Regions from separate parts of the Hahella sp. CR1 genome, predicted to be linked through region 2. Evidence: predicted binding sites of a transcription regulator. Region 2 holds the regulator's gene; each other region holds the start of a gene.
What was found. Region 2 encodes sigma-54, which starts transcription at its own class of promoters, with help from an activator protein. Its sites were predicted from a motif close to TGGCACNNNNNTTGCTNT; they were not measured.
Positions count from the first base shown of each region.

Region 1 (7,538 bases), on a different contig from region 2:
GGCTTTACAGATCTCATGATGCAGGTCGAAGTCAGCTTTCCGATTCGTCTGAAAGAGGTGAATCTCAACCCGTCCAACTTCGAGAAACTGTTCAGAATCGAAGAACTGTCTGGACGCTTGTGGGCGGTGGTGAGTCCGAAAACGTCTGACGCCGTCAAACAGGCGTTGCAGAAAAGCTTTGACCGTTTGAAAGCGGCGGGACGGGATAAAGAACTGATGCGCCGCTATTTCGTGGAGCCGCCGGCGGACGCGCTATTGGAAGTGGAAAGAACCGTGGAGGGCGGCTCCGCTTGGCCAGGGTGAGACGGCAGTCAGAATGAGCCGGTCAGGATATGCGGACGCTGGCGACCACGCCCTCGCAGCGCAGAGAGCCCAGAGTGGAGCTGGAGGTGTAGATAAAGAAGCTGCCGCCATCCACATCAATCGCCGCCACTTCTATTGAGAACTGTTCGGACATGCGGTTCGCCTCGCTCAGCGCGTCATTCCCAGACTTCAGAAACACGGTAGCGCCGCTTTCAAGGCCTGCAATGTCGCCTTCCAGCGGCGCAGGATCATCGCAACCTGAATTGACGGCGATGTGGAACTGAGCGTCACACCCGCCTAACCAGGGCGATACGCATAGAGTCGCCAAAGCGACCCAGCTTATAAGTTTGTACATGAGCGGCCTCTATCCCATGGACTTCATCCGAGTATACGCCTTTGTGGCGGATGACGTCAGGACCTGGCTGCGCGCTGGCGGCTTTCCCAAATGGATAAGGTGTCCAGCAGGGTGCGGGCGCAGGCGGCGGGGTTGGCCTGGAGCAGAAAGTGAGGGCCCTGGATGCGCACCAGACGGTTGTCTGGGAAATGCTGTTGGATTTCCAGCGCTTTGCCTGGCGACACTAAATAATCGTCGGTGGCTTGCAGGTAGATAGAGGGCGAAGAGACCGGCTCGCGACGCCAGTGCAGGTGTTGCAGCGTCTCCAGGCGCGCCTTGAGCGTCGCCGTCGGTATAGAACGCACTGCGGCAGTGAAATGTTGCAGGAAGTCATCGCCGACATCCGGGCCCAGCAACAGGCGTCGTTGCGTCCAACTGGAAAAAGGCAGACGCATCATTCCTTGCAGCGGCAGCCGTCGACCGACGCATACTGCCCAAGGACTGGGGATCGATAAAAACGTGGCGACGAAGATGACGCCTTGCAGGCCCGGGACGCCATCCGCCGCCAACAGCGCGCCGATGGGGCCGGAGAAAGACTCCGCCAGCAGATAGAAGTCGTCGTCAGGAAGCTGTTCGCGAACGTAAGCGGCCAGCGAGTCATAGTCCTGGGCGCCGGTCTGCGGCAGCGGAATAATCTGCGTCTCAATCTGAGGGATACACTCCAGAAATGGCGCAAACAAATCCCCGGTCCCGTCCATGCCTGGCAACATCACTAATTTGGGTTGTGACTTCATTGCTGATGCGCATCCTTGCTGGCGGCCATTATTTCGTCCTGCAGCTTTTCCAGATCGTCCAGAATGCGGATGAACTTGCGCCCGAATGGGGTGATTTCATATTCCACACGCGGCGGAATTTCCGGGTAGGCGATGCGTTTGATAATGCCGAAGCTCTGGTTTTTGCGCAGGCAGTCGTTAAGCACTTTGGTCGTCAGGCCATCCACCCGACGCACCATTTCACCGGGGCGGTTGACGCCGTTCGCCAGCAGACCGAAGACGGTCAGCGACCATTTGCAGCCATAAATGGTTTCCACCATACGGGCGCTTTCCAATGGGGGCGTTTTCAAGGGGACGGTATCTTCGGACATAGACTCGAAACCATAAACGGACGACGATGGCGTCAGGGCTGCAACGACCCCAGATAATAAACAAAAAGACCCGCAAACCTAAATAAGATTTCCGGGTTTTCCGTCATAGGAAGGGATTATTCCGCCACTGCGTCAGCCTGTAGCGATTCCCCTGATTCGCTAAACAAACCACGCACCACCTGCCAGCCCATGGCGAAAGCGCCGACGATAAAGATGACGTCGCCGAAAGTGCGCGCCCAGCGTAGAGTTTCCATGATGTCCTGTTGCATGAAAAGCTCGCTGCGCGCGTACCACAGACCCTGGCTGGCGCTGGCGTAGAATTGCAGCAGCCCGATTGGGGCCAGGCTGACGACCACCATCAACGCCAATCCCGCGTTCAGCCACCAGAAGCCGGTTTTCATCAAACGATCGCTAAAGACCATATGGGGACGGATATAACGCAGCACCAACAGAGTGAAGCCCAGGGCCAGGAAGCCGTAGACGCCAAACAGCGCCGAGTGGGCGTGTACGGGCGTGGTGTTCAACCCCTGGATGTAATACAGCGAAATTGGCGGGTTGATCAGGAAACCGAACACGCCTGCTCCCAGCATGTTCCAGAAAGCGACGGCGACAAAGCACAGTAGCGGCCATTTCAGGTTTTCCATCCATGGGGCTCGCGCTTTTAAACGCCAGTTCTCCCAGGCTTCGTAGCCCAGCACAATCAAGGGAACCACTTCCAGCGCGCTGAAGGTGGCGCCGACAGCCATCACGGGCGTCGTGGTGCCGGCGAAGTAAAGGTGGTGAAACGTTCCGGGAACGCCCCCGAGCATAAACAGTGAGGCCGAAGCCAGGCTGGCGGTGGTCGCCATGGGCCGCGACACCAGTCCCATAGTGGAGAAAATAAACGCCAGCGCGGTTGTAGCGAATACTTCGAAGAAGCCTTCCACCCATAAGTGCACCACCCACCAGCGCCAGTATTCCATGATGGAAAGATGTGTGCGTTCGCCATAGAAAAAGGCGGAGCCGTAAAACAGACCAATAGCGATCACGGACGCGGTCAACAACGCTAACAGGTTTTTATCGCCGGGACGTCGCAGGCCATTGACGATGCCCCGCAGCATCAATACCAGCCAGAACGCAACGCCGAGGAATTTACCGATCTGCCAGAGCCGTCCCAGATCCACATATTCATACCCTTGATGGCCGAGCCAGAAATTCAGCTCTGGCGGCATAATCTGTGCGATGGCCAGCCAGTTGCCGACAAAGGAACCGACCACCACCACGACTAGCGCCCAGAACAGGATGTCGACGCCCAGCTTCTGATATTTGGGGTCTTTGCCGCCGTTAATAATGGGCGCCAGAAACAAGCCTGCGGCAAGAAAGCCGGTGGCGATCCAGAACAGCGCGCTCTGAATATGCCAGGTGCGCACCAGCGAATAGGGAAACCACTGGGAGACATCAAGACCGTAAAAATGCTGGCCTTCAACGGTGTAGTGGGCGGTGAAGCCGCCGACCAGCACTTGAAAGGCGAACAGGGCGACAATCAGGAACAGGTATTTGCCCAGCGCCAGTTGAGAAGGCGTCAGCGCGAAACGGGTCAGTGGATCTGATTGCGGCGCCACGGGCTCCGCTTCATCATGTTTATGCAGGAACGCCCAGCCCCAAATCAGCAGGCCGACGCCGGCGATCAGCAGGGCGACGCTGACAATGGACCACATGATGTTTTCAGCGGTGGGGCGGTTGTCTATCAAGGGCTCATGGGGCCAGTTGTTGGTGTAGGTGACGTCGCTGTCAGGCCTTTGCGTGGCGGCGGCCCAGGCGGTCCAGAAGAAAAAGGCGGCGAGTCTTTCTCTGCGTTGGGCGTCGGGCAGGGTATTTTCCTTCATGGCGTAACTTTCGCGAGTTCCCTGTAACTCCACTGCGTCGCTGAACAGACGGCTGTAGTAATCTGAGATATCCGCCATGGCCTGAGCGCGTCGAGGGCTCACTGTCGCCGCTCCACTGTCTGTGTTGTAGGTGTTGGTGCGGTATTCGTTTTTCAGGCGATGGCGCAGGATGTTTTGCCGTTCGTCATCCAGGTCCGTGTAAGTGGAGCCATAGACCTCCTGCGCCGCCAGCTCCAGCCAGCGCACCAGTTCGCGATGAAGCCAGTCTGCAGTCCAGTCCGGCGCCTGATAGGCGCCGTGCCCCCAGATTGAACCCAGTTGCATGCCGCCAACGGACTGCCAGGCGGTTTGCCCATCGAGGATATTTTCCTGGGTAAAAATGGTCTCTCCCGTAGTGGTGACATAACGCTCCGGAATCGGCGGCGCCTGCCGGTAAACCTCGCGGCCAAAGAAACCAAGCAAGCAGAAGGTGACGCCCAATACGGCGATGAGCAGCCACCAGAGTTTACGATAGTCAGACATGGGCGTTCTCCACGGCGTCGGCGAACAATATGTTGTTTTCCAGATGGATGTGCTGCATCAGGTCGTCGCGCAGTTGGGCGAGACCGGCGTATAGCGCGCGCCAAGTGTTGCAGGCGCCTTTGGGTGGCGTGATGTTGTTGGTCAACGCCTCTAGATGCGCCAGTGCGTCGCCGTGCTGATCATGCTCCATGCGCATGACGGAAATAGGGCCTTGCGCCTGCATGCCGCTCATTCCCGCCAGCAATATCGGAAATAAAATGTTCTCCTCTTTCATCATGTGGCTTTCCAGCTCCTGGAGCATTTCCGTCAGGTGCTGGGCGAGTCCATTGGGACATTCCTCTCGTTCTCCATGAACATGCTCCACGCGGCGAGCGAGGTGTATCAGCTCCGGAAGCTGCTCGCGATGGCGGGCGTGGTAGCGGGTGAGGATATGGTCGATCAGTTCAGGACGGCCGGCCTGGCTCCAAGTGTCCGCAGGCTCTTCCTGCAGGGCGTTGAGCCGCTGCAGCACAAGGTCCGGCTCTATTTCTTTTTCAGCCAGCGCATCACGTAACTTCTTCGCGCCTCCGCAACAAAAATCCAGTTGGTATTCACGAAAGAGGCGGGTGGAGCCGGGGAGGTTGCGAGCGATCCAGCCGACGGGGCGATCCAGTAAGGTCATGGCGGGTTTCCTTTGCTAGTGACTAACTCGCTATAGCCATCGCAACCTTTGTGCCATTGATTAGGTTGTTGATATTTATAGAATAAAAATTACATATGGTGTTTTTTACCCAAATCGAATAGGGTGATAAAAACCCTTTTAAGGTGATTAATACCATGATTGAAGCCAGTCTGTTGGCGGACCTGGTGACGGAGCTGCCCCATGCGGTGCGTTATCAGCGCTTAATGAACGCCATGCGGGAATATTTCCACTGCGGCGCGGTGGCGCTATTACGGCTTGATGGCGACAGTCTGCGGCCGCTGGCGGCGGAGGGGCTGGTGGTGGAAACCCTGGGACGCCGTTTTATTATCGCAAAGCATCCCCGGCTTGCGGCGATTCTGGCCAGTCGACGGCCAGTGTGTTTCCCCTGCGATTCGAGCTTGCCCGATCCTTACGACGGTCTGCTGGAGAGCTGTGTCGGCGAGCCTTTGCCCGTACATGACTGTATGGGCGTGAGCCTCTATGTGGATGGGGTCCTGTGGGGAGCGGTGACCCTGGATGCGCTACAGGAAGGCACTTTTGACGCCCAGGCGCAGCAGGACCTGGCGCGTTTCACGTTGATCATCGAAGCGTCGGTAAGAGTGACCCGGTTAGAGCAGGAGCGCAGAAATCTGGCGCTGATGCGGCAGGATGGCGATCGGCGGGGCGTAGCGCAGGAGGAAGGCGAAATTATTGGCTCCAGCGACAGCATCCGAAACCTGCTGCGGGAACTGGACGTGGTGGCGGACTCAGAACTACCGGTGTTGCTGATGGGGGAAACCGGGGTGGGTAAAGAGCTGTTTGCGCGGCGGCTGCACAGTCGCTCGCCGCGTCGGGAACGGCCGTTGATCCACGTGAATTGCGCGGCGCTGCCGGAATCGCTGGTGGAGAGTGAATTGTTCGGTCATAGCAAAGGCGCCTTTTCGGGGGCTTCGGCGGATCGCGCAGGTCGTTTTGAGGCGGCGCAAGGCGGAGTGATCTTTCTGGATGAAGTGGGAGAGCTGCCGCTCAGCGTGCAGGCGAAGTTGTTGCGGACGCTGCAGAACGGCGAGATTCAACGCCTGGGCGAGGACAAACCCAGGCAGGTGGATGTGCGGGTCATCGCCGCAACCAATCGACAATTGAAAGACAGCGTTCGCGCCGGCGATTTTCGGGCGGATCTGTATCATCGCCTGTCCGTCTATCCTGTGTGGATTCCTCCATTGCGCGAGCGGGGCTCAGACGTGCTGGTGCTGGCGGGGCACTTTCTGGAACTTAACCGCTCCCGCCTTGGCGTACGCAGTCTGCGGCTGTCGCGTGCGGCGGAGCAGGCGCTGTGCGCATACTCCTGGCCGGGTAATGTGAGGGAGTTGGAGCATGTCATCAGTCGCGCAGCGCTTAAAGCGATCAGTCGGGGGGCTAATAGAAATGACATTGTGACGCTGGATGCGGCGTTACTGGACCTGGATTATGGCGACGCGGTGTCGGCGCCCAGAGAAAGCGCGCCGTCGGAAAGCCTGAGTTATCCGCGTGTCCGCTCCCTGCGCGCCGCGGTGGAGGACTGTCAGCGTGAAGTTATCCGCGAGTCGGTGAATCGCCACGATGGCTCCTGGGCCGCCGCCGCTCGTGAGCTGGAGGTGGATTCGAGCAATCTGCATAAAATGGCCAAGAAACTGGGGCTGAAGTGAGCCAGTTTTCGGCGGCGCTTTTGCTGGTTAAACCCAGGCTGCCGCCGTCAGCGATAGTCAGCAAGATCAATCAGGCGAATCTGCGCCCGCGATGCCACACTGCTCCTCGTTGAGGCGAATATGGCGAATGAGACGACTGTAACCAAGTATCAAAACAGACTGCGGCGCGTGCTGGCGCACATTGATCAGCATTTGTTGGATGACTTGAGCGTCGAAGAGTTGAGTCAGGTCGCTCACTTCTCCAAATTTCATTTCCACCGGCAGTTTTCTGCGAGCATGGGAATGGGCGTATACAAGTATGTGCAATGGCGACGGTTGAAAAAAGCCGCTCATGAGCTGGCTTATCGCAGTCGTTACAGCGTGACGGATATTGCGTTGAATACCGGGTTTGACAGCCTGGAAGCCTTTTCCCGAGCCTTCAAGAAAGCGTGCGGACAAACGCCTTCCCAATTTCGGCGACAACCGCGGTGGGAGCCTTGGCGAGATCATGATGAATTTCTTTTCAAAGCAAGGGCGGAGATTATGCAGACGGATAACTCGAACTATTCAGTCAATATCCTGGAGCAGGAGGCCATTCCTGTTGCGGCGCTGGAACATCACGGCGCTCCAGAGCGTCTCGGCGAGTCCATCCGACGCTTTATTGAATGGCGTAAAGCCAACAAACGGCCTCCCTCAGTCAGCGCCACTTATAACATTCTGTACAACGATCCTGAGTCTACGCCAGCGGAGGCGTTCCGCATGGACTTGTGCGCAGGCGTCAACTCAGCGGTTGAGGAAAATCTGTACGGCGTCATTGCTAAAACAATCCCGGCGGGACGTTATGCCGTGCTGCGTCATATCGGCCCCGACGCCGGCATGCGGGCGGCTTTCCACTTCTTATATGGCGAGTGGCTGCCTGGGAGTGGGGAAACATTGCGTGACACCCCTTGCGTCCTTCAGCGCGTGACAATGTATCCAGACGTTCCTGAACATGAAGCGATCATCGATATCTATTTGCCATTGGTTTGATCAGCGGCGCGCCGCC
Region 1 is NZ_JAPELK010000005.1:193,984-201,521, forward strand. It holds gene ONV78_RS14065 (transporter substrate-binding domain-containing protein) at 1-303, shown strand, start outside; gene ONV78_RS14070 (hypothetical protein) at 326-658, opposite strand; gene ONV78_RS14075 (alpha/beta hydrolase) at 715-1,431, opposite strand; gene ONV78_RS14080 (helix-turn-helix domain-containing protein) at 1,428-1,781, opposite strand; gene ONV78_RS14085 (nitric-oxide reductase large subunit) at 1,898-4,168, opposite strand; gene ytfE (iron-sulfur cluster repair protein YtfE) at 4,161-4,829, opposite strand; gene norR (nitric oxide reductase transcriptional regulator NorR) at 4,985-6,514, shown strand; gene ONV78_RS14100 (AraC family transcriptional regulator) at 6,635-7,522, shown strand.
Region 1: a site for sigma-54 is predicted at 4,868-4,885, ahead of ytfE (iron-sulfur cluster repair protein YtfE). Genes of this name have one in related genera too.

Region 2 (7,538 bases):
GGATGGGTAAGTCAGGCCATATAGGTAACAAAATTGCCGCCACCCTCGCGTCCACAGGTACGCCGTCGTTTTTTCTACACCCCGGTGAAGCCAGCCACGGCGACCTCGGCATGGTCACCCCCGATGACGTTGTATTGGCGATATCCAACTCAGGCAACACGGCAGAAATTGTCACCATACTCCCCCTTTTGAAAAGAATGGGAGTTCCATTAATCAGCATGACCGGCAAACCGGACTCTACTCTTTCTGAAATCGCAGAGGCGAATATCGACGCCAGCGTTGCCACAGAGGCCTGCCCTCTTGGACTCGCTCCTACCTCCAGCACCACAGTTTGCCTGGTGCTGGGTGACGCTTTGGCGATAGCGCTGTTAGAAGCACGCGGCTTTACAGCAGAGGACTTTGCATTCTCTCACCCTGGCGGCGCTTTGGGCCGCAGGCTATTGCTGAAAATTTCCGACATCATGCATTCTGGCGACGCCGTCCCGGTCGTTAAAAGTGGAGCATCTTTGAGTGAGTCGCTCCTGCAAATGTCGCAGAAAGGCCTGGGCATGACTTGTATCGTCGACGCAGACGACAAGCTCCTCGGCGTGTTTACTGACGGCGATTTGCGCCGCACACTAGATAAAAACATCGATATTCGGAGCTGCGCCATTGATACGGTTATGACGGCAAACTGCAAGACTGTCACCAAAGACATGCTTGCCGCAGAAGCCCTGGGCTTGATGCAGGAGAAAAAGATCAACGCCCTGCCTGTCGTTAATGCTGACAATAAAGTGATTGGGGCCTTCAATACACAAGACATGCTACGCGCAGGAGTTATTTAATGTCGCCGTCTTTGACCGAACAACAGACCCAAGCCTTACAACAGATTAAACTCTTAGCGCTGGATGTAGACGGCGTTCTGACGGATGGGACCCTATACTTTGGCGAATCTGGCGAGCAGTTCAAACCCTTCTCTATACTTGACGGACTCGGCGTCAAGCTGTTGCAAAAAGCTGGAGTAACCGTCGCCATTATCACCGGCCGCAAGTCCGCCATGGTCGCAAAGAGAGCTGGAGACCTGGGCATTTTAGAGTTACTGCAAGGCCGCGAAGACAAACTTGTCGGGCTCAATGAGATTCGAGAAAAGCTTGGCTTAGAACTGAATGAATGCGCCTATGTCGGCGACGACCTTCCTGATCTGGCGGCCATTCGCAGTTGCGGATTTGGCGTTACTGTGCCTAACAGTCACTGGTTTGTTCGCCAGCACGCCACCTACTGCACCTCAGCCCAGGGCGGCAAAGGCGCGGTCAGAGAGGTGTGCGATATGATTCTGGCGGCGAAAGGCCTGCTCCACACCTCCTTGGAAGCCTACCTGTAACTTCATGACAGAACTGTTCAGACAATACAGCAAATGGCTCTACGCGGCTTTGGCGGCGTTTCTGGTTATTTATCTGGTCGCTTATCAGGACGAAGCAAGCGTCCCCTTCTTTGAGGAAGAACCGCTCCTGAAAGACGAACCTGACGCATTTGTCATCAACGCGGTTTACACCACCTACAACAAAGAGGGCGCACTCACCAGCCGCCTGCAAAGCCAACTGGCGAAGCACTATCCCGATACAGACACCGGCGTACTGACGCGCCCCAATCTGGAGATCTTCCAGCAAGGGGAGAAAAGCTGGCATGTGGAGTCTCTGGAAGGCGAACTGCTGATCAAGCAGGACACCCTGAAACTGCGTGGAGACGTGGAAGTAAATGGAGCCTCCAACGACGGAGCGCCGATTCTTATGCAAACGCAAGCGCTCGACTACAACAACAAGTCACGCTTTATCAGCACCGATCAACCCGTTAAGATAACTTCAAATATCAATCAGTTAACCGCTGTCGGAATGGAGGCGGACATTGATAAAAAGCTTATTGTATTACTTTCTCAGGTAACCGGCGTTTATGCACAACCCAAGTAAACTATTCACCGCGGCGCTGTTATTGGGCCTTATTTTCGCCCCGCTTAGCCATGCATTGGACCTTCTTAACGGCAGTGACGAACCGGTGCGCATCAAAGCGGGACGCTGGGAGAGAGATGGCCAGAAAGGCATCGACACCTATATCGGCAATGTCGTTATTATCCAGGGCAAATCCAGCATCGAGGCGGACAAAGTCATTTTATACACCGACGACAATGGCATCAGCCGCTTCCAGGCGACCGGCAAACCCGCTCACTTAGTGCAGTTTGACCAAGAAAAACAAACTGAAACTCACGCTTACGCAGAAAACATGGACTATGACCGTAGCCAGAGTAAAGTCGTTATGCGTAACCATGCACGCATTCTTCAGGACAACAGCTCAGTGGAAGGCGAAGAAATTATTTATTTCACAGACAAGCGTTTAGTCACGGCAAAGGGAGCCTCATCGGGCAATCAAACCGAGCAGGTTGAAATTATCTATCATCCGCCCAAATCTAATAAACAATGAGCACTCTCACCGCCAGAAATCTGGCCAAGGCCTACAAGAAACGGCCCGTAGTAAAAGATGTGTCCGTTGAAATTCGCAGCGGCGAAATCGTGGGCCTCCTCGGCCCTAACGGCGCTGGGAAGACTACCTGCTTCTACATGGTGGTAGGACTCATCCCCAGCGACAAAGGCAGCGTATTTATTGACGAAACGGAAATCACCGGCCTGCCTATGCACGGGAGAGCGCGCAAGGGCATTGGCTATCTGCCGCAGGAAGCTTCGGTCTTCAGAAAGCTGTCCGTAGAGGACAACATCTACGCCATCCTTGAGACCAGAGCGGATCTGAGCCGCAAGGAGCGTAAGCTTAAGATGGAAGAGCTGCTGCAGGAATTTCACATCACCCATATTCGTAAAAGCCTTGGCATGAGTCTCTCGGGGGGCGAGCGTCGACGCGTGGAAATCGCTCGCGCGCTGGCTACGGAGCCAAAGTTTGTCTTATTGGATGAGCCTTTCGCCGGGGTGGATCCTATTTCCGTCAATGATATCAAGCAGATTATCGAGCATCTCAAAAAGCGCGGCATCGGCGTTTTAATTACAGACCATAATGTGCGCGAGACCTTGGATATTTGTGAACGCGCCTATATTGTCAGTGAAGGATTTATTATCGCAAGCGGCGCCCCAAGTGATATCCTTGCCAACCCAAAGGTTAGAGAGGTCTATCTGGGTGACCAGTTCAAACTTTAGTTTAACCGGCGGCTTCCATCTCAGATGGACCTCAAGGCTCAAGAGCTTAGGATTAAAGCACCTAATAACTATGAAAAACTCACAAGATCTGTGCCTGAATCGGTGGTAAGCATCAGATGGTTATGAAAACTTCATTGCAGTTAAAGCTGGGTCAACAGCTGACCATGACCCCGCAACTGCAACAAGCAATAAAACTTTTGCAGCTTTCAACACTGGATTTACAGCAGGAGATTCAACAAGCGCTTGAGTCCAACCCCATGCTGGAAGTGTCTGAAGAAGACGAATCTCCCAACCACGTTCAGAACGATACGATCAGCGACATGCTCGCCAATAACTCCAGCAAGGAGCGAACGCAAGAGTCGGGCATGGATGAAGGAGGATTCGCCGAAGAGGACAACTGGTCCGATTCCATTCCGAACGACCTCCCCGTCGATACCGCCTGGGATGATGTCTTCCAGAGCGGATCAAGCAGCTACAGCGGCGGCGAAGATGACGAATACGACTTCGAATCCCGCAATAGCAAAGGCGAAACCCTGCAAGACCACCTTCTCTGGCAACTGAACCTTACCCCCATGTCCGACATTGACCGCATGATCGCTGTTGCGATAATTGATGCAGTCAATACTGATGGCTATCTCTCCCTCACTCCAGACGAAATTCATGGCGGACTGCAAACTGAGGGGGAAGAAGAAATTGAGCTGGACGAAGTACGCGCCGTCTTAAAGCGAGTGCAGCAATTCGATCCTCCTGGAGTCGCCACTTGCAACTTGCAGGACTGCCTGCTGAGTCAGTTGAATCAACTGCCTAAAGACACCCCCTGGTTGGGTCAGGCCAAGCTGGTGGTCAGCCACTATATCAATCTGCTTGGCAACCGCGACTACGCCCAGTTGATGCGCCGCAGCCGCCTGAAAGAAGACGATCTGCGGGAAGTTCTCAAACTGATTCAAAGCCTGAACCCAAGACCGGGCGAAGGCATTCAGGAAAGCAATACCGAATACGTGGTTCCTGACGTTATCGTCAAAAAAGCCAACGGCCGCTGGCTGGTTGAGCTGAACCCTGAAATCGCTCCCAAGATTCGTATCAACCCTGGCTATGCAGGTTTGGTGAGACGCGCGGACAACAGCTCAGACAACACTTATTTACGCGACCAGTTACAGGAAGCGCGCTGGTTTATCAAAAGCTTGCAAAGCCGTAATGAAACTCTGTTGAAAGTCGCTTCACAAATCGTCGAACATCAGCAAGGATTCCTTGAGTACGGCGAAGAGGCGATGAAGCCACTGGTGCTGCACGATATTGCGGAGGCGGTGGAGATGCATGAGTCGACGATTTCCCGGGTGACCACCCAGAAATACATGCACACTCCTCGCGGCGTATTTGAGCTGAAGTACTTTTTCTCCAGCCATGTCAGCACAGACACGGGTGGCGAGTGTTCTTCGACCGCTATTAGAGCTATTATCAAGAAGTTAGTCGCGGCGGAATCACCGAAGAAACCATTGAGCGACAGCAAAATTGCTGCGCTGCTTGGCGACCAGGGCATCAACGTCGCCCGTCGCACGATCGCAAAGTACCGGGAGGCGCTTTCCATTCCGCCTTCCAATGAACGTAAGCGATTAATTTAAAAGGAGGAATACAGGCATAAGACTTAAATCAAATAGTCACAAATTGGATGTGCTAGTATTTTTCATGGAAGTGCAAAATTCATAATGCACCGTATATTGGCATTAGGAGCAAAGTATGCAAATGAACATCACCGGACATCAAGTCGAGTTAACTGAAGCACTAAAAGACTACGTTAACAACAAGTTCGACAAGCTCGAACGACACTTCGACAGTATCAGTAATGTCCAAGTTACGCTCTCCATTCAAAAACAGCGTCAGATTGCGGAAGCAACCATGCACATAAGCGGCGCTGACCTGCATGCCAATGCTGAACACGAAGATATGTACGCGTCAATTGACGCACTGGTGGACAAATTAGACCGCCAGATCCTCAAACACAAAGAGAAGCACGTTGATCGGATGCACGGCGCATCCGCCAGATAACAGAACATGGCCCAAACCACACTAACTATTGAGTCAATTATCTCGCCCGCCCTCACACGCTGTGGGGTGTCGGGCTCGAGTAAGAAGCGCGTTCTCGAATATATCGCCAATCTGATTGCGCAACATTTTCCGTTTTTGGACGAGAACGCCATTTTTACCAACCTGATATGCCGTGAAAGACTCGGCAGCACTGGTATCGGCCAGGGTATCGCAATACCTCATTGCCGCCTGGAAAACTGCGACCGCATCATAGGGGCCTTGCTTACACTCAAGGACAAAATCCCTTTTGACGCCATAGACAACGAACCTGTGGACCTGCTGTTCGTTCTGATCGTGCCTCAAGAGGCCACCAGCGAACACTTGGACCTTCTGAGCCAGCTGGCCCAGAAATTCAATGACCGTCGCTTCTGCGAACACCTACGCGACTGTGACAACGACGAAACCCTGTTCAGGAGGGTGCTGGAGAAATAATCCAGCTTCGATGGAAAGAGGAAGACATGAAGCTGATTATCGTAAGTGGTCGTTCAGGCTCCGGAAAAAGTACGGCGCTCCATGTTCTGGAGGACATGGGCTATTACTGCATCGATAACCTGCCTATCGGTCTCCTCTCGCCTCTCACCCAAGAGGTGCTGGACCAGGGGAAAACCCAGAATCAGCAACTCGCCGTCAGCATAGACGCCCGCAATCTTTATAGAGACCTGTCGGATTTCCCGTCAATTTACGCCACTCTGCAGGCGCATAATATCGATGTGGAAATCATCTATCTTGACGCCAATGACGCCACCTTAATCAAACGTTTTCATGCAACGCGTCGCAAGCACCCGCTCAGCAGTAAAAGCACATCACTGAAAGAAGCCATCGCCAAAGAGAAACAGCTGCTGGAGCCGATCGCCACCCTGGCGAACCTCTATATAGACACCAGCGATCTCTCCATTTACCAGTTACGGGATCAGGTTAAGATCAGGGTTATCGGGCATAAAACCCAGGAATTGGCCCTACTCTTCCAGTCTTTCGGCTTCAAGCATGGCGTACCATCGGATTCCGACATGGTATTTGACGTGCGCTGTCTTCCCAATCCTTACTGGGACACCGCGCTGCGCGGCTACAAAGGCACTGATCAGGAAATCATCGAATTCCTAAAGCAGCATCCGGAACCGGAACAGATGCTGCAGCACATTATCAGTTTTCTTGAGACCTGGATTCCGCACTTCCAGAACAGCAACCGCACCTATATGACGATCAGCATCGGCTGCACTGGCGGGCAACACCGCTCCGTCTATATCTGCGAGTGCCTGGGAGAGCATTTCAAGAAAAAATATGATAATGTCCAAGTGCGCCACAAAGAGCTGGCGCAATAAGGTTTTAACAATAAGAAGCCACTGTCGCTTAACAATTAAACCGGCCTGAATCCAACATTCAGGAAACTTCAATCTTTTATACTCATCGCGCCCCATGATCCAGGAACAAGTCACTATTATTAATAAGCTTGGCCTGCACGCCCGAGCGGCGGCCAAATTCGTGTCCACCAGCGGCCGATTCGCCAGTAAGATCAGAGTAGCCAAAGAAGGCCAGGAAGTTGACGGAAAAAGTATAATGGCGGTCATGATGCTCGCCGCCAGCAAAGGAACGCTTCTTACACTGAAAATAGAAGGTCCGGATGAAGAGGAAGCTTTTCACGCCATCAAAGCTCTGATCGAGGACTATTTCGGAGAGGGTGAGTAGCCCTACCGCTTTCGGGGCGCTTCGCCCCATCCCTTCCAGGCATGCCAAACAATACAAACCGCTTGAATAAAGTAAGACAATTCCCTGATTTTCCTTAGACTAATTTTCGTCTTAACTTACACTTTATAGTGGGCTCGCTTATACTGGCGCCACAACGGCGCAGAGCCCGTCTCTGTATTTAATCCGGCAAATTCCTCGCTGCCCGTTGCGGGCCGCCCTAAACGCGGATGTATGTCTATGCCTCAAGCGACCGAAAAAAGCACTGCCAAGGTCCGTATGCGCTCCATTGCGGAAGCGCTGGAAAGCGGTTCTTTGCAGCAGGTCGCGCGCATTCTGAACGGCGGCCTCTCTCCCAGTGACATCGCTCACTTGCTGGAGTCGTCTCCGCCCAATGAGCGGAAGTTACTCTGGCAGTTAGTCGATGACGAACTGGATGGCGAAGTCCTTCAGTACCTGAGCGATGAAATCCGTTCCGACTTCCTGAGTGAGATGAATGCTCAGGATGTTATCGAGATCGCCGAAGACTTCGAAGTCGACGACCTCGCCGACTTGTTACAGCAGTTGCCGGAAGCCGTCATCCAGGAAGTCCTGGAGACCATG
Region 2 is NZ_JAPELK010000004.1:34,209-41,746, reverse strand. It holds gene ONV78_RS10770 (KpsF/GutQ family sugar-phosphate isomerase) at 1-824, shown strand, start outside; gene ONV78_RS10765 (HAD-IIIA family hydrolase) at 824-1,360, shown strand; gene lptC (LPS export ABC transporter periplasmic protein LptC) at 1,365-1,943, shown strand; gene lptA (lipopolysaccharide transport periplasmic protein LptA) at 1,927-2,451, shown strand; gene lptB (LPS export ABC transporter ATP-binding protein) at 2,448-3,173, shown strand; gene ONV78_RS10745 (RNA polymerase factor sigma-54) at 3,296-4,792, shown strand; gene raiA (ribosome-associated translation inhibitor RaiA) at 4,908-5,216, shown strand; gene ptsN (PTS IIA-like nitrogen regulatory protein PtsN) at 5,223-5,687, shown strand; gene rapZ (RNase adapter RapZ) at 5,714-6,574, shown strand; gene ONV78_RS10725 (HPr family phosphocarrier protein) at 6,669-6,938, shown strand; gene mgtE (magnesium transporter) at 7,176-7,538, shown strand, end outside.

Region 3 (7,538 bases), on a different contig from region 2:
GCGGTCCGGTGTCCGAAGCGATTTGCGTGAGGCATTTCAGCGCCCGGACGCGGACAGATTCGTGTTGGTGTCTATGGGCGGCATGCCTTACGCCATTCCTTTTCACGACTGGCCAACCACTCCGGGGTTGGTCTGGTTGACAGGGGAGCCGGTAAACGGCCGGGATGACTTTATCTGCTACAAAGATTTCCCAATTCCGCATATCGATCTTCTCGCCAGCTGCGACGCCGTCGTCACCAAACCCGGCTACGGCACGCTGGCGGAAGCGGCGGTGAATCAGACGCCGGTGTTGTACCTGCCGCGGCGGGATTGGCCGGAAGAGCCTTATCAGATTGAATGGCTGCAGGAACATGTCCCATGCCAGGAAATCGATGAGCGGCGCCTGTTCAGTGGCGCGCTTGGCGACGAGCTGAATCAGATCTGCGCTGCGCCGCCTATGAAGCCTCCAGCTTTGACGGGAATTGACGAGGCTGTCACGGAGATTCTCGCCTTATTGGCCTAAGGGCTATAAAAAAACGTAAAACGTAAAACGTAGAACGTAAAAAGGGGCGCTAGCGCCCCTTTAATGTCTGCAATGTCTGCGACAGTTTTATACTGCGCGTTTCATACTTGGCTTCAGTAGTTGAACACCTCGCCCAGCGCGTCGCCGGGACCTGGCTGAAACAGCTGTCCCGCCGCAGGACTGTAAGCGTAGAAACGATGGCGCAAGGTTTGTACTTGCGCATAATGCGATGCCGGATGAGTGATGCTGTAACGGTACGAGCCATCGCTGTTAGCGGTTTCCTGTGCGCCGTTCTGTAAGCCGCCATCCGCCTTCAACAAGGGCGCCCAGAAATAGCCGGGGCCGCCGTTTTTCTCCACAAATAACTGCACGCGCTCCATCCTGCTGGTTAGCGTGATGGAGTAGGTGACGCTGCCATCCGCGTTCTTTGTAATGCCTTGCGGCTGCGGATCTGGTCCGGGCGCGTCGCCGCCCACTTTCACATTGACCTGCGCTCCGCCTACAAACTGATGGTCGGCGTTCGCCAGCTTCACGGCGATAGTGTGTTCTCCGTCGGAGAGCCCCGAGATCGCGATAGGGGAGGCGTCATAGCGTTCACCCTGGTCGACGCCATCCACGAACCAATGCAGATGACGACCGTCAGCGTTCATTTCCCAGTTGCGCAGTGTGAACGCCAGATCGAAATTACTCTCTACCTGGCTACCCTGGGCCGGGGAGACAATTGACGCGGATGGCGTTTTCACGGCAGGTCCGCCGTCTGCGACAGGGTCAACAAACGGGAAGCGGGTGTAGGCGAGGAGGTCTTCGCGCTCCGCGGGCGACATGGCTGAGAAGGCGTCGCGAGAGGCGGCGGCCTCACCACCATGCCACATGATCGCTTCTTCTATGGAGGTGGCGCGACCATCATGCAGATAACGGGCGGCGCCGTTAACTTCCGCGAAGTGCCCGATGGCCCATAGCGGCGGCGTTCTCCACTCGTAACCGGTAGCGGCGTATTCCGGGCGCTTGTCGGCGAGTTCTGGTCCCATGTCGTGCAACAGGAAATCGGAGAAGGGTTGGATAACCTGATTGCGGAGCGAGACGACTTCAAAGTCCGGTGAAGTGGTCATGGTGGGAATATGGCAGCCGCTGCAGTTAGCTTCCTTGAACAGCTCTTTGCCCCTTAGCTTGCTGGCTTGAGACGCCTCGTCGGCGAAAAACTCCAGGTTGGGCGGCACGGCGAGATGACGTACGTAGGATTCGATCTTGTGCAAATCTTCCATGGAAAACTCGGCGCCGTTTCCGAAGAGGGGGTTGGTGATTCCCATGTCCTCATGGGCCGCCTTGGCGGTCTGTTGTAAGACGCTGGATTGTCCGGCCTTCCAGCCATATTTGCCCAGGCGCATGGTTTGCGACTGCCTGTCCCACACATAGTTGGCTTTGCCGGAGATGCCGTCGCCATTGGCGTCATCGGGATCGGCGAAAGCGAGTAGGGTGGCGTCGGAGATGGCGTCAATCAAACCCATGCCGGTCAGCTGCGGCGCAATGCGGGGTGAAAACAGAATATCGCCACTGTCGATGGGAGAGTCCAACGTCCAATCGTAAACAGGTTTGTGCAGAGTATAAGCGCCGCCGCCAATATGGTTGCGGACAATGTTTTGGTACGTCACGGTCGCCTGGCCTTCGCCGGCGCCGCCATCTACGCTTTTATCCTGTAGCTGCCCACCGTAAGTAGGATGCGGAACGGGTCCGCCGTGAGCGTCGGTTCCCTCAATGCTGAGCGCTAACAGCATGGACTGCATCGGCTGGCCGGGCTCTGGCGGCGTTCCGCGGCCGTCATTGGTGTGGCAGGCGAAACAGGAGCTGTTGTTGAACTGAGGTCCCAGTTGGTTCGCCAGCGTGACTGGCGTGCGAGCCCGTTGAGGGAAGTCGATATATTGCTTGGGAGAGGGCTGGTCGCCGATGCAATCGTATTTGGTCTGAGGCGCATGCAAGGCGATATCTGGATTGCTCTCGCCGAAGTCGGTGTCGAACAGCGTTTTCCCCGCCAGGAAGTTTTTCATTTCCTGGCCGCCGATATTGACCAGGTGCTGGGCGAACAGAAACTGTTTGTCCTGAATGATGTTCGGCGTGGTGGCGCCGCCGGGTGAGAAATAAGGATGCTGGCGCTCCTGAGAGAGACGTCCCTCGCCAATGCGGATGCGGAAAATATCGTTGTAGTACTGCTGATCCGTGCTGGCGCGCTTGAACGTCCATTCCAGATCAATCAGTTGGCCTTCTGTGACGTCATTGATGACATAGCGCCAGGTATTGGCGTTGACCTGCTCCATGTCGCCGCCTTTATCGAATTCCGCGCGGTAGCAGACATCCTGCTTGTTCAGCGGGTCAGGCACGCCGATGTGGTCGCTCCAACGAATATCGCCGTTATCGGTAGGATCGTCGGTCACGACTGTCATTTCCAGGCGGTCGCCCCAGTCTTTGAAGGTGGCGATGTAACTGGTGCCGCTGGTGTAGCCGGCGACATAGTGATCAAAGCGGCCTTCGCCCTCGTGTCGATCGCGAAAACGACCGCCGAAGGTAAAGGTAAGAGGGTAGGCGGGTTTTGAGAAACCTTCGCCGACTCTGTATTTGAACCAGCCGCTATCCACCGGCAGTTCTGCGAACTGGGCGTCCAGCACCTGGGTGTAGTAATACTCAATGCGGTCGCCATCGTTTAATCCGGAAATCTGGGCCTCAAAATCGGTTTGTGAAGCGGTTTCCGTCAACTCTTCAACCTGTATTGGCGAGCCATTGATGCGGTAGTTGATATATACCCGTTCCGTGGGGGAGCGCAGGTTGAGGGCTTGGGGAGAATGAAAGCGCAGCATGGCTGAGCCGCCATTCATCTGTAGTATTTGCGTGAACTCGCGAGGGTCGCCGGGATCAGCGGCGTAGGCGGTTCCTGAAAGCAGCAGTAGAGTCGTCAGCAGCTTGTCCATAATGGAGTCTTTGGTTTTCATAGGCGGTCTCTTTATGAAAGCGTTACCATTTTTATCTTAAGGAAAGCGCATACATCTAAAGCTATCCCTGTTTGGTATTGGCCAGTTCAGGCTTATACAACGCTCAGGCGGTGAGATGAATCGGTAATCCGGACTAGCATTTCCCTTCATGCCAGATGGAAGCGTTGACGGAACTGGCGATGTTTGTTCTTTTTTAATATTTATTTTCAAATAGTTATCTCCATATTGCCTCCTTGTTAATCCGTTATTAACTCTCTGTTCAAGCGATCTGATTTTTATGAATTTTGTGAAAGCGTTTTCATTGTGGCGTTAAGTATAGTCGTTATTACGAGACACGAGACACGAGACACGAGACACGAGACACGAGACACGAGGCCAATTAAAAGTGGATTAGGATAATCGCGGTTATTTATTTGGATAATTTTTTATTTTTATAGATATAAAGTCCATTTTATGAGCCCCCTCATTTCTCCGTAATAAATCAAGAAATAAAAATTAAGTTATTTAATATCAATAAGTTAAAAAATATTTCCGGATTATTTGGGAAAGTTGGCATGTGGGCTGCAATACATCTGGCAAGTAAACAAACAATGTCTTGGAACACTGCGACAGAGTCTGATTACCAGATTAGATAGCAGTGAAATTCAGTAAAGCCGAATGTATTGTCGGCGGGAGTAAAGAAATGGCGAGTAAAACACTATTCAACACCCAGCGCGGAAATATGGCGCCTGCGGCGGACACCCTTAATCAGGCCGGCGGCCTGGCTTATAAATACTCCGCAGAGCATGCGCTGGCGCAGTACGCGGTGACCGGATGTTTCACCAGCACATTCTATGCTTCCGCTGAAGATCAGTTGGAAAAAGTCATGGAGTTCGCCGCTCAAGTGGAGCCTGAGTTTATCGCAAAATTGGCGGTGTTCGCTCGGGAGCGCGGCTTCATGAAAGATATGCCAGCGCTGTTGACCGCCATTCTGACAGTGCGGGCGCCGGAACTGGTTCCTGCTGTGTTCAAGCGGGTCATTGATAACGGCCGTATGGTGAGAAACTTTGTGCAGATCATGCGTTCCGGCGTTGTTGGGCGTAAATCCCTGGGAACCATGCCCAAGCGGTTGGTGAAAGAGTGGATTAACGCCCGCGGCGAGTCTTCTTTGTTCATGGATTCTGTTGGCGCGTCGCCTTCGATGAAGGATGTCATCAAGATGGTGCGTCCAAAGCCGGAAAACCTGATGCGGCAGGCTCTGTACGGTTATCTGATCGATAGAGAATACGATGCGGAGAAGCTGCCGCAGGTTGTGCGGGATTATGAGGCCTTTAAGGCGGATCAGTCCCAGCCGCTGCCGAAAGTGGAGTTTCGGTTGCTGACGGCGCTGAACCTGACGCAAGCGCATTGGGCTGGCATCGCCCGCAATGCGGGATGGCAGATGACGCGGATGAACTTGAATACCTTTGCGCGGCAGGGCGTGTTCAATGAAAAAGGAATGGACCGTGTGATCGCTGACCGTCTGCGTGATGAGAACGCCATTCGCAAGGCCAAGGCGTTTCCGTACCAATTGATGGCTGCCTACACCATGGCGGGCGAAGGTGTGCCTAAAATGGTGACGGAGGCCTTGCAGGATGCGATGGAGATCGCGCTGCAGAATGTGCCGGCGCTGGAAGGGCGGGTTGTCGTGTTGCCGGATACCAGCGGGTCTATGACTCAGTCGGTATCAGGTTATCGTCCCGGCGCTTCCAGTAAGGTGCGATGTATTGATGTCGCCGCTCTGGTGGCTGCGGCTATCCTGGCGAAAAACAAGGATGCGGAGATTCTCCCGTTCGCGACCTCAGTGCATCAGGTGCGTTTGAATCCCCGGGATTCGGTGATGACCAACGCGACCAAACTGGCGCAACTGGGCGGCGGCGGAACGGACTGCTCCGCGCCTCTGGTAGAGCTGAACCGGCGCAAAGCGGAGGTGGATACGGTGGTCTTCGTTAGTGATAACGAGTCATGGATTGATACGAACAGCCGTTATGCGGGGTACAACTCAGGGACGGCGGTAATGCAGGAGTGGCTGAAGCTGAAGCAGCGTAACCCCAAAGCAAAAATGGTGTGTATCGATGTTGTGCCCAATGCGTACACCCAGGCGATGGAGCGTGATGACATCCTGAACGTGGGAGGATTCTCCGATCAGGTGTTCACAGTGATGAAGTCCTTTTTGAGCGATAACCCACAGACCTGGGTGCGCACCATCAAGGAAATCGAACTGTAGCCAGGGATCTTGGTGGAGAAAAAGGCCGCCTGCGGGCGGCCTGATTCGAAGGCTTAATTTTTGATATCGGCGAATGCTTGTATGACTCCATACCCGGGTTCGAGTCCCGGTGGCCGGGCGCGGCTATAGCTCAGTTGGCAGAGCGAGCGTCATACCAAACTGTTGTCGTCGAAGGGAAAGGATTCTGAGTGCGTCTCCCCATCGCGCGAGCGTAATGGAAGAGCGCTTTATGGAAAATAAGTAAGAGTTTTCAGATTTAAACGGCGAATGCCAGTATGACTACATTAACCATTTGGTCCCGGGTTCGAGTCCCGGCGGTCTCTGACCGTAGCTCAGCTGGTAGAGCAGATGACATGTCATGCGCCCTTATTGTCGCCGCGTTTTTTTAAGGCCAAATGCCGGTCAGGATTACATCCAAAAACATCCAGACCACAACTTGTTGGCCGCCCAATGTTGATTTTGGCGAATGCCAGTGGGATTACATCGCTGTTAACGACCAGGTTGCGGGTTCAAGTCCCGTTCGCGCGGAAGTCTTGCGCGGTAGCTCAATTGGATAGAGCAGGAAAGTATCTCACACATATTTGTCGCCGAAGGGAAAGGCTCGTGAGAGCGTTTCCCCATAACATGAAGGTTATGGGAAAGCGTTTTAAGGAGAGATAAACAGACGTTTTTAAAGTTAAACCGGCGAATGCCTGTATGACTACATAGGAGCGCGAGGTCCCGGGTTCGAGTCCCGGCGGTTGGCTGACAACCGTAGCGCAGTGGTAGCGCGAGCGTAGATGTCATACGACTTTTTTGTCGCTGGTCTTTTTAGGCCAAATGCTGGTCAGGATTACATTTTTCCCAAATAACTTCCTGACGGTTTTTTGTTGGCCGCCTTAATTTAGTTTTGGCGAATGCCTGTGTGACTACACCACTTTTAATGGCCAGGTCGCGGGTTCGAGTCCCGCCCACGCTTAAAATGGCGTGGTAGCTCAGTCGGGAGAGCAGGATTGTCACACACACTCTCGTCGCCGAAGGGAAAGGCTTGCAAGAGCGTTTCCCCATAATGAGTAAATTATGGGAAAGCGCTTTTGCATCTGATGCAAGAGTTCTTTGGTAAGTCGGCGAATGCCCGTATGACTACATCGGGGCTGCGAATTTTCGGGTTCGAATCCCGGCGACTGTTTACAGTTGTGGCCCATTGGTAAAGGCGCGCGGTATATGCGTCATACAAACTTTTGTCGCCGACTTTTTAGGCCAAATACTTTGCAGGGCTACATATTCCGTGCCTTGCGCTACGCTTGTTGGCCGTTTTTGCTCTTTTTAGCGAATGCGTATAAGACTACATACTGAAACCATGCTGCGTCTTATGCATTTTTGTCGCTGAAGGGAAGCGCCCACAAGAGCGTTTCTCCATAACGCCAGGACTGAGGAATATCCTGAGTCTCAGCTTGGGGCGAATATGGAAAAGCGTTTTATTTTCTCTATTGCTGTAAATTATCTGTCTGAAGCTTGTTGGATATCAGGGTGTGCAGATGAAGACAGTTATTGTGGCGGTGCTTTGCCTCTCGCTTGGGTTTGGGATTGGATATTTTATTCAGTGGAGCGAGTTCGCTGGGCGGGTTGAAGATGCCGTCAGTCGAGAAATTGCTTTACTAATGCGCTTTCCGGTCCCCTCTTGTGACAAAGTATTAAGGAACAGCGATACACGGGTCAGTGTCTCCCAAGGCGGAGATCAATCTCTCTGGTTTTATGAGAAAAGCAGCGATACTTTGCGAAGAGTCGTCGTCTCCGCTGACCTTGTCGTCGGGTATGAAGAAATATCGCTTGG
Region 3 is NZ_JAPELK010000007.1:243,684-251,221, reverse strand. It holds gene ONV78_RS18525 (hypothetical protein) at 1-502, shown strand, start outside; gene ONV78_RS18520 (di-heme oxidoredictase family protein) at 616-3,480, opposite strand; gene ONV78_RS18515 (RNA-binding protein) at 4,163-5,725, shown strand; gene ONV78_RS18510 (hypothetical protein) at 7,243-7,538, shown strand, end outside.
Region 3: a site for sigma-54 is predicted at 4,031-4,048, ahead of ONV78_RS18515 (RNA-binding protein). Genes of this name have one in related genera too.